3 regions of the Achromobacter sp. D10 genome follow, and region 1 is predicted to be linked to each of the others. Evidence: predicted binding sites of a transcription regulator. Region 1 holds the regulator's gene; each other region holds the start of a gene.
What was found. Region 1 encodes LexA, which represses DNA repair genes until DNA is damaged. Its sites were predicted from a motif close to ACTGTATNNNNATACAGT; they were not measured.
Positions count from the first base shown of each region.

Region 2: a site for LexA is predicted at 1,487-1,504, ahead of VCS63_RS10920 (PA0069 family radical SAM protein). Genes of this name have one in related genera too.
Region 3: a site for LexA is predicted at 1,378-1,395, ahead of recA (recombinase RecA). Genes of this name have one in related genera too.

Region 1 is NZ_JAYJLE010000005.1:167,401-170,676, reverse strand. Features, by position in the region: gene lon (endopeptidase La) at 1-771, shown strand, start outside; gene lexA (transcriptional repressor LexA) at 903-1,553, opposite strand; gene VCS63_RS16715 (Bug family tripartite tricarboxylate transporter substrate binding protein) at 1,773-2,735, opposite strand; gene VCS63_RS16710 (class I adenylate-forming enzyme family protein) at 2,732-3,276, opposite strand, start outside.
Region 2 is NZ_JAYJLE010000003.1:154,284-157,559, reverse strand. Features, by position in the region: gene VCS63_RS10920 (PA0069 family radical SAM protein) at 55-1,479, opposite strand; gene VCS63_RS10915 (sulfate adenylyltransferase subunit 1) at 1,689-2,987, opposite strand; gene cysD (sulfate adenylyltransferase subunit CysD) at 3,029-3,276, opposite strand, start outside.
Region 3 is NZ_JAYJLE010000003.1:270,187-273,462, forward strand. Features, by position in the region: gene VCS63_RS11490 (sensor histidine kinase) at 1-455, opposite strand, end outside; gene VCS63_RS11495 (response regulator transcription factor) at 571-1,260, opposite strand; gene recA (recombinase RecA) at 1,488-2,552, shown strand; gene recX (recombination regulator RecX) at 2,687-3,276, shown strand, end outside.

The DNA.
Region 1 (3,276 bases):
TTGCTGACCCAGAACGATCGCGCCAAGGCTGAAGGCAAGGCCGTCGAGGTCAAGCCGGTCAACGTGACGGGCGACAACCTGAGCGATTATCTGGGCGTGCGCCGTTATGCCTTCGGCATGGCCGAAAAGGAAAACCAGATCGGTCAAGTGACCGGTCTGGCCTGGACGGAAGTCGGCGGCGATCTGTTGACGATCGAAGTGGCGGACATGCCGGGCAAGGGCGTTATCCAACGCACCGGTTCGCTGGGCGACGTGATGAAGGAGTCGGTCGAGGCCGCTCGTACGGTGGTGCGTTCCCGCGCCCGCCGCCTGGGCTTTGCCGACAGCGTCTTCGAGAAGCACGACATGCACGTGCACGTGCCGGAAGGCGCGACGCCCAAGGACGGTCCGTCCGCGGGTATCGCGATCACCACGGCCATGGTGTCGGCGTTGTCACGCATCCCGGTGCGCGCCGATGTCGCCATGACCGGCGAGATCACGCTGCGTGGCGAAGTCCTGCCTATCGGTGGCCTGAAGGAAAAGCTGCTCGCGGCCCATCGTGGCGGTATCAAGACGGTCTTGATTCCGGAAGAAAACGTCAAGGATTTGGCGGAGATCCCGGACAACGTCAAGAATCACCTTGAGATCGTGCCGGTACGCTGGATCGATAAGGTGTTGGAACTGGCCCTGGAGCGCCTGCCGGAGCCGCTGGCCGAGGAAGAAGCGGTCAAGGAACCCCTGGTGGCCAAGCCCGCTGAACCCGGCTCGACCGACCCGGTGCTCAAGCACTGACACGCCCCAGGACGCCCGCCCTTAAGGGCGGGCGTTTCTCCGGTTCAGGTCTCGAACAAAAAACCCGCCAATTGCTTTGGCGGTTTTTTTTTGCGGCGCGTATTGTTGGCCGCGGAAATGCGCGCGCGTTTTTAGTGGAGCGCGTGCGTGCGAATAAGACCCACGGCGATGCCTTCTAGCGCGAAATCCTGGCCAGCTTCCACGACGATGGGCTCGAAGTCGGGGTTTTCCGGCAAGAGTTCGATATGGCCGTTCTGCCGTTGCAGCCGCTTGACCGTGACGTCGTCACCCAGGCGGGCCACCACAATCTGGCCGTTGCGGGCTTCCGAGGCTTTCTTCACGGCGAGCAGGTCGCCTTCCAGGATGCCGGCATCGCGCATGCTCATGCCGCGCACCTTGAGCAGGTAGTCGGGCGCCTGGGCGAACAGATTGGGGTCGACGCCGACCTCGCGTTCGACGTGTTCGGCAGCGAGAATGGGGCTGCCTGCAGCCACGCGGCCGACCAGCGGCAGCAGCAGCTGAGCCAGCCCGGGCATGGGCAGCGAGCTTTGTGTGGGGGCAGGGGAGTTGTCCTTCAGGCGGATGCCGCGGGAGGCGCCGGCCGTCAGTTCAATGGCGCCCTTGCGGGCCAATGCCTTGAGGTGATCTTCGGCCGCATTGGGAGAACGGAAACCCAGGGCCAGGGCGATCTCGGCGCGGGTTGGCGGAAAGCCGGTGCGCGCGACCGTCTGCCTGATGAGATCCAGGATTTGTTGTTGGCGATCGGTAAGTTTGCTGGCCATGGCGATGATCCGGTGCTAGCGGACTGTACATATATACAGCGCCATTCTGGGGGACGCAGCGCAAAAAAGCAAGCCCGGCCCGGCCGTTTCAAACTCCGGCAGGCCGGCCGGCTGGACCGACGCGTTGCATTGCGCGCGGCCTGCTTGTCGTTCGCGCGCGGCCGCGGGAAAGTTGCCTTTCCGCACCCCGCCGCGCGGGGCGGCCGCTACGGCGTGTGGTTATTCCGGCTTGATGCCGGCCGCCTCGATGACGCCGCGCCATTTCCCGGTCTCGGATTCGATATACCCCTGCAGTTCCTCCGGCCGGGTGGCTTTGATCGTGATGGCCTTGTCTTCCAGCTTGCGGACGATGTCGGGTTTGGCCAGCACCTTCAGCAAGGCGGAACTCAACACCGACAGTCGGTCGGCCGGAATGCCGGCCGGGCCCATGACGCTGACCCAGGCGTCCACGCTCATGTTCTTCACGCCCAATTCCTCGGCGGTGGGCACTTGGGGTAGTTCCTTGATGCGCGTCGTGCTGGTGATGGCCAGCGCCCGCACTTTGCCCGACTGCACCAGGCTCAGGGCCGCGGGCAGGTTGTCGAATCCGAGGTCGACGTGCCCACCCATGAGGGCGGTCAATGCCGGGCCGCTGCCTGAGAAAGGAATGTGCTGCATCTTCGCGTCCGTCAGGATCTTGAAGTATTCCCCGGTCATATGGGGCGATGTACCGGCTCCGGGGCTGGCGTAGGAGAGTGGCCGCAGCTTTGCATCGGCGACCAGCGTGCGCAGGTCTTGGTACTTCGAATCGGCTTTGACCAGCACCAGATTGGTGTAGAAGCCAACCTCACCGATCATGGTGAAATCCTTGATGGGATCGAAATTCAGCTCCTTGCGCAGCAGCGGATTGATCACGTTGGTGGCTACGGTACCCAGGAAAATCGTGTAGCCGTCGGGTTTGGCGTGCGCGACCGACGAGGCGCCGATCGTGCCGCCCGCTCCCGCCTTGTTTTCGACGACCACGCTTTGTCCCAATTCGCGCGACAGCCCTTCGGCCAGCACCCGCGCGACGATATCGGTGGAGCCTCCCGGCGGAAACCCGACCACGAAGCGTATAGGCTGGTCCGGAAACGCCGCGGCGGAGCCGCACAGCGCAGAGGCCAACACGCAGGTCGTGGCGGCAATCCAGGTCTTGAATGTCATGATCGATGTTCCTCCTGCCGGTTCGCGTCGCGCAAGTCGTCAATAATTCGTCGCTTGTCGATTTTGCCCAGCGTGTTTTTTGGAAAAGACTGCACGATGTGGATGATTTTGGGCGTCCGTACGGATCCCAGTTGCTGTTTGCCGTAGTCGATCAGCGCCTCAACGCTGATCGAGCCGGGCCGAACCGGTACGACTGCCATTTCGACCCGCTCCCCCCAGTAGTCGTCGGCGACGCCGAACACCACGCTTTCTGCAACGCCTGGGTGTTGCGCATAGGCGTTCTCGACGTCAGAGGGATACACATTGAAGCCGCCGCTGATGATGATGTCTTTGGAGCGGCCCTTGATGAACAGGAAGCCGCGTTCGTCGAGGTAGCCGAGGTCTCCGGTGTGGAACCAGCCATCTTTCAGGACGGCCGCGGTCTGTTCGGGCATGTTCAGGTAACCCGACATCAGCAAGTCGCCGCTGGCGATGATTTCGCCCAAGGTGTGCGGGTTGGCCGTAGGGCGGCCGTCGGCGCCTACGACGGCCACCCGCGTCA
Region 2 (3,276 bases), on a different contig from region 1:
CGGTCCAGCGCCAGGGCGAAGCGCCCGGCATGCATCCGCGGCAGCAGCCGGCGGTCAATCGAACAATGACAACTGGCCTGCGGCCATGGCTTGCAAGCGGCGCGCGGCGCGCCCTTGCGCGCCGCCAGCTGCGGGCGATACGGCAGGAAAAGGGACCCCTGAAGACGCTTGCACGCCAGCCGGGGATAGAAAATCGGCAGCCTTCGCCGCAACCGCGGCGGGGGGCAGGAAACGGTCGCAGTCCAGCGCCAGACGGTGGCGATTCAGACCCAGTTTGCGCGTGGCGATGGTGAAGCGCTGACGCAGCAGATCGGCCCAGACGCCGGTGCCTCGCATGCGTGACCCGAAATTTGGATCGTTGCGGCGGCCATTGCGCAGGTCTTCGATGCGATGCAGCACGCGCTGGGCCCGGTCCGGGAAATGGGCATTGAGCCAGTCCTCGAAAAGGGTCTTGACCTCCCAGGGCAGGCGCAAGACGGTGTAGCTGGCGTAATGCGCCCCAGCCGCCTTGGACTCCTGGAGGATGTGTTCCATGGATTCGTCGTTGATGAACGGGATGATGGGCGCCACCAGCACGCCCACCGGCACGCCGGCGTCCGTCAGGCTGCGCACGGCTTCCAGACGGCGCCACGGCGCGGCGGCGCGCGGTTCCAGCGTGCGGGCCATGCCGGCGTCCAACGTGGTGATGCTCATGTAGACGACCACCAGCTTCTGCTCGGCCAGCGCGGCCAGCAGGTCCAGGTCACGGGCGACCAGCGCGTTCTTGGTAACGATGGTGAGCGGATGGCGCGTTTCCAGCATTAGTTCCAGCAGGCCGCGGGTCAGGCGCCATTCGCGTTCGATGGGCTGATAGGCGTCCGTGGCGGAACCGATGTTGATGGGAGATGGCTTGTAACCAGGCCGGCTGAGTTCGGCGCGCAAGGCCTGAACCGCGTTGGCCTTTGCCACCAGGCGGGTTTCGAAGTCCAGCCCGGGCGAGAGCCCCAGGTAGGAATGGGTGGGCCGGGCGTAGCAATAGACGCAACCATGCTCGCAGCCACGGTACGGATTGACCGCGACGTCGAAGGGAATGTCGGGCGAATCGTTGCGCGACAGCATCTTGCGCGCTTCTTCGGCGGTGACCGTGGTCTTGGGGGCCACGGGCGAGACGCGGACGTCGGGCAGGACGGGAATGACCCGCGCACCGGAACCGCCGATGGCAGGTTCGGGAAAAATATTGGGGACTGAATCTGTATTGGGGACTGAATCTGCGCAAGCAGCGTGTGTGCAACCAGCGTCTGCGCAGTCGGGATCTACGTAGGCCGGATCCACATAATCGGCGGGCAGACCCGACGAAGACCAGCCGTCGTCGACCTGCACGCGGTCATCGCGCTGAAAGCGATGCCGAACATTAGTAACCGCACCCCGACCGCGCAAGGCGGCGGGGGCGGCAGCCGGGGACCCAGAACCGGCGGGAAAAGAATGATCGGTGCGTGCCATGAAAACTACTGTACAAAAACACAGTAGTTTTGACAAGCACCAAAAGCCTTTTCGTAAGACAGCCCCACTTTACCGCAAGACGCTGACGCCGTCCGGACAAATCGATTTCACCAGGCGAGATCGCCTGGAAAGCCGCGCCAACATTGGATTTAGCGGAAAAACAACAGACTCTGCCGCACCAAAAATCCGTTGTTTTCCGGCCTCTACCGCTAGCGCAACATGCCGGCGGCCGCCGTCTGGTGGGTAGCTTCGTCGATGAGGATGAATGCGCCCGTCGCGGGCACATCCGCATAGCGATCGACCGCCAGCGACTCGCGCGTGGTCAGCGTCACGCGTCCGATGTCGTTCATGCGCAGCGTGCCTTCGGTGTTCTCCACTTCCTGCAATTCGTGGATATCACGTTGCGACAGCACCGCGCGTATCTTCGCCGAGGTCAGGCGCGTGCCCGACTTCAGCAAATACTTGCGAGCCGGATTCAGGGCCTGCGCATCGAGCCAGCACAACTCTGCCTCGAACTCGCGCGTGACCTGCGCGGGCGCAGACACGTGCACGATCACGTCGCCGCGCGACACGTCCACGTCGCGGTCCAGCACCAAGGTAATCGAGTCGCCCGCCACCGCTTCATCCAGCGCTCGATCGAAGGCGCGCACTTCCCGCACCACAGCCGTCACGCCGGAGGGCTGCACGGCGATCTCGTCACCGGGACGCAGCACGCCGCTCGCCACACGGCCGGCGTAGCCGCGAAAATCGTCCTTGCGGTTGCCATCGTGGCGCGCCACCCACTGCACCGGAAAGCGCAACGGCAAGGCGCGGCCGTCACTGGCCAGGTCCAGCGATTCCAGCAAGGCCAGCAACGGCTGTCCCTCGTACCATGGCGTCTGGGGCGACAGCGTCACCACGTTGTCGCCGTTCAGCGCCGACAGCGGCAGCGCATCGAAATGCTCGATGCCCAATTTGCGCGCCAGGTCGCCGTACGCATCGCGGATGCGCTCGAACACCGCGCGATCCCAGTCCACCAGGTCCATCTTGTTGACGGCCACCACGATGTGGCGGATGCCCAGCAGGCGCGCAATGGTGCTGTGCCGCTTCGTTTGCGGCAGCAGCACGCCGTCGGCGGCGCGAGTGGCGTCGATCAGGATGACGGCCACGTCCGCCGTCGACGCTCCCGTCACCATGTTGCGCGTGTACTGCTCATGCCCCGGGGCATCGGCGATGATGAACTTGCGCGCCGGCGTGGAGAAATAGCGGTAGGCCACGTCGATGGTGATGCCCTGCTCCCGCTCTGCCTCCAAGCCATCGGTCAGCAGCGAGAAATCGATGCCGTCGCCGGCCACCCGCTTGTGCTTGGCGCGCGAGATCGCGTCCAGTTGGTCAGCGAACACGCCCTTGCTGTCGTACAGCAGGCGGCCGATCAGCGTCGACTTGCCGTCGTCCACCGAACCCGCCGTGATCAGGCGCAGCACGCCCGTGTCGGCGCCGGAAAGAAAAGAATCGTTTAGTGCATTCATGTGCGTCCCTCATCGCCGGCAAACGCCGGCACTTCCTGCGATCAGAAATAGCCTTCCTTCTTGCGGCGCTCCATCGAGGCCTCGGAAGTCTGGTCGTCCATGCGCGTGGCACCGCGCTCGGTAATGTCGGTCACCGCGGTCTCGGCGATGATGGCCCGGGTGTCGGCGGCATCGGACGCCACCGGGCAGGTGCAGGAAATGTCGCCCACCGTGCGGAAGCGCACCTGCAGGCGTTCGACCTGTTCGCCATCCTGTGGCGGCGTCAGCCGCGTGACCGGCACCAGCAGGC
Region 3 (3,276 bases), on a different contig from region 1:
CCTTTGATGATGTCGTTGGCCAGTTGCGTGCGTTTTTCGACAGTCTCCGCAGCAATCAGCAGGGCCGGTTGCGTATCGGGCAGGTGCAGATCCACCCAGGTGAACGCGAGCCGGATCCCGAACCCGCGCAAGGTCGCGTCTTCGTACTGCACTTCGCCGGGGCGGGGCTGGCCCACGGTGGAAGGCAGGGGCAGGGCGCGGTCGCCGCCCAGGTATTCGCCCCGGCTGCCCAGCGCCAGCCAGAACACGCTGTCGGTCTCGTCGGCGTGCAGCACCTCGCGCGCGGTGTCGGTCATCTTCAGCACCGCCCGGCCGTCCTGCGCGTGGACCTGCAGGGTCAGCACGTGGAGATTGTTGGCCAGCGCCCGGTCATAAGGCACGTTGGCAATGTTCTGCGCCACCACATAGGTAATGGCGACGCTCATGGGCCACAACAGGAATAGCGGCGCCAGCATCCAGTCCAGGATTTCGCCCAGCAGGGAACGTTGCGGCGGTGCGAAGCTCGGGCCCTTGGCCCCGGCCCGCATCACATCCAGTGCTTCCTGGTTCAGCGCTTCCGGCGGCGCCGCTTCAGCTTGCGAGGTACGCCGCACCCTGGTCCCGCTCAAGACAGTAGCCCAGGCCGCGCACGGTCACGATCTTCACGCCGCTGGGCTCCAGCTTCTTGCGCAGGCGGTGGACGTAGACCTCGATGGCGTTGGTGCTGACTTCCTCGCCCCATTCGCACAGGTGGTCGACGAGCTGGGTCTTGCTGACCATGCGGCCGCTGCGGGTCAGGAGGATTTCGAGCAGGCTGACTTCGCGCGCCGACAGGTCCAGGGTCTGGTCGTCGACCATGGCCACGCGGCCCGTCTGGTCGAACAACAGGCGGCCGTGCTTGATCATGGTGGCGCCGCCGCCCGCGCCGCGCCGGGTCAGGGCCCGCACGCGGGCCTCGAGCTCGGATAGCGCAAAGGGCTTGGCCATGTAGTCGTCGGCGCCGAGGTCCAGGCCCTTGACGCGCTGTTCGATGCTGTCGGCGGCGGTCAGAATGAGCACGGGCAGGGCGGAATTGCGCGCGCGCAGGCGGCGCAGCACCTCCAGCCCGGCCAGTTGCGGCAGGCCGAGGTCCAGGATGAGCAGGTCGAAGGCCTGGGCCGCCAGTGCGGAATCGGCCGCCAGGCCGTCGCGCACCGCATCCACGGCGTAACCGTTATGGCGCAACGAACGGGACAGGCCGTCGGCCAGGATGCTGTCGTCTTCGGCGATCAGGATACGCATGGGCTACAGTGAAATAAGACCCCGCGGCGCAAAGGGGACGAAACGCCGGGTTCGTCGGGCATTCTGGCATATGGCGCCAAGCTTGCCACTCAGGGTATACGTGCAAAATACTGGCACACTGTATTTTTGTACAGTACAATCCGATGCCATAATCTGATCCGTAGCTCAAAGCACCGCCAGACCCGCAATCCCCCTCGACACCAGATACGTTACAGACAGGACTCTACATGGACGACAAAACCACCAAGGCCGCCGCATCGGAAAAGGCCAAGGCGCTTGCCGCCGCGCTTTCGCAGATCGAAAAGCAGTTCGGCAAGGGCTCGATCATGCGCTACGGCGACAACGAGGTTTCGCACGACATCCAGGTGGTTTCCACGGGCTCTTTGGGCCTGGACATCGCGCTGGGCGTTGGCGGCCTGCCGCGTGGCCGCGTGGTCGAAATCTACGGTCCGGAATCCTCGGGGAAGACCACGCTGACGCTGCAAGTGGTCGCTGAAATGCAAAAACTGGGCGGCACCTGCGCCTTCGTCGACGCCGAACACGCGCTGGACGTGCAGTACGCTTCCAAGCTGGGTGTCAACCTGTCCGACCTGCTGATCTCCCAACCGGACACGGGCGAGCAAGCCCTGGAAATCACCGACGCTCTGGTGCGCTCCGGTTCGGTTGACCTGATCGTCGTCGACTCGGTAGCCGCGCTGGTGCCCAAGGCTGAAATCGAAGGCGAAATGGGCGACTCGCTGCCCGGCCTGCAGGCCCGTCTGATGAGCCAGGCGCTGCGCAAGCTCACCGCCACCATCAAGAAGACCAATTGCATGGTCATCTTCATCAACCAGATCCGCATGAAGATCGGCGTGATGTTCGGCAACCCCGAAACCACCACCGGCGGCAACGCGCTCAAGTTCTACGCCTCCGTGCGCCTGGATATCCGCCGCATTGGTTCGATCAAGAAGGGTGACGAGGTCGTCGGCAACGAAACCCGCGTCAAGGTCGTGAAGAACAAGGTTGCGCCGCCGTTCAAGCAGGCTGAGTTCGACATCATGTACGGCGCCGGTATTTCGCGCGAAGGCGAAATCATCGACCTGGGCGTGGCCGCAAACGTCGTGGACAAGTCCGGTGCCTGGTACAGCTACAACGGCAACCGCATCGGGCAGGGCAAGGACAATGTCCGCGAATACCTGAAAGAGCACAAAGACCTGGCCATCGAAATCGAAAACCGCGTCCGCGAAAACCAGGGCATCGTCAGCCGCGCGGCCGAATTCGTGCCCACCGCGGAAGATACTGCCGAAGAGTAATCGGATCGGTGGCGGGCCTGGCGCGGCGGATTCAGATCCGCCGCTACCGGCCCGCATATCTTGTCGGGGCAGCCCGAACATGTGCGGCAGGCGCCAGGACGGGCCTGCCGTTATGCATAGCAAGCAGGATACGCATGAGCTGGAAACCGCCGCCCGCTTCAGCCGAACGCCTACGCGCCAAGCTGGACGATGAATTCGAAACCGTGGCCAAGCCCCAGGGCTTGCGCCGCACGTCGGATGTGCGCCGCGAGCAGGAAGCGGAATCCGGCGATGCGCCGGATTCATGGAGCCGCAGCTCGGAAGCGGGCAGTGCGCGGCGCGTGCGCCGCGCCGCTGCGGCCGAGGACGGTCCGGATGCCGATGGACAAGCCCGCAAGGGGCCTTCGTTGAAGATGCGGGCCGTGGGCTATCTGTCGCGGCGCGAACATGCCCGCGAGGAATTGGCGCGCAAGCTTGCCGCCCACGCCGAGGATCCGGCCGAGGTCGAGGCCGTGCTCGACGCCCTGGAAAAAGAAGGCTGGTTGTCCACCGAGCGCTTTGCGCAAAGCCTGGTCCATCGGCGCGCCTCGCGCCAGGGGGCGGCCCGTATCGTGCAGGAGCTACGCCAGCACGGCGTGGACGACAACCAGGTCGCGGAATTGCGCGAACAGTTGCGGGCCACTGAATACGATCGCGCGCTCGAAGTATGGAAAAAGCGCTTCAGCGCCAAGCCGGAAGACCGCGC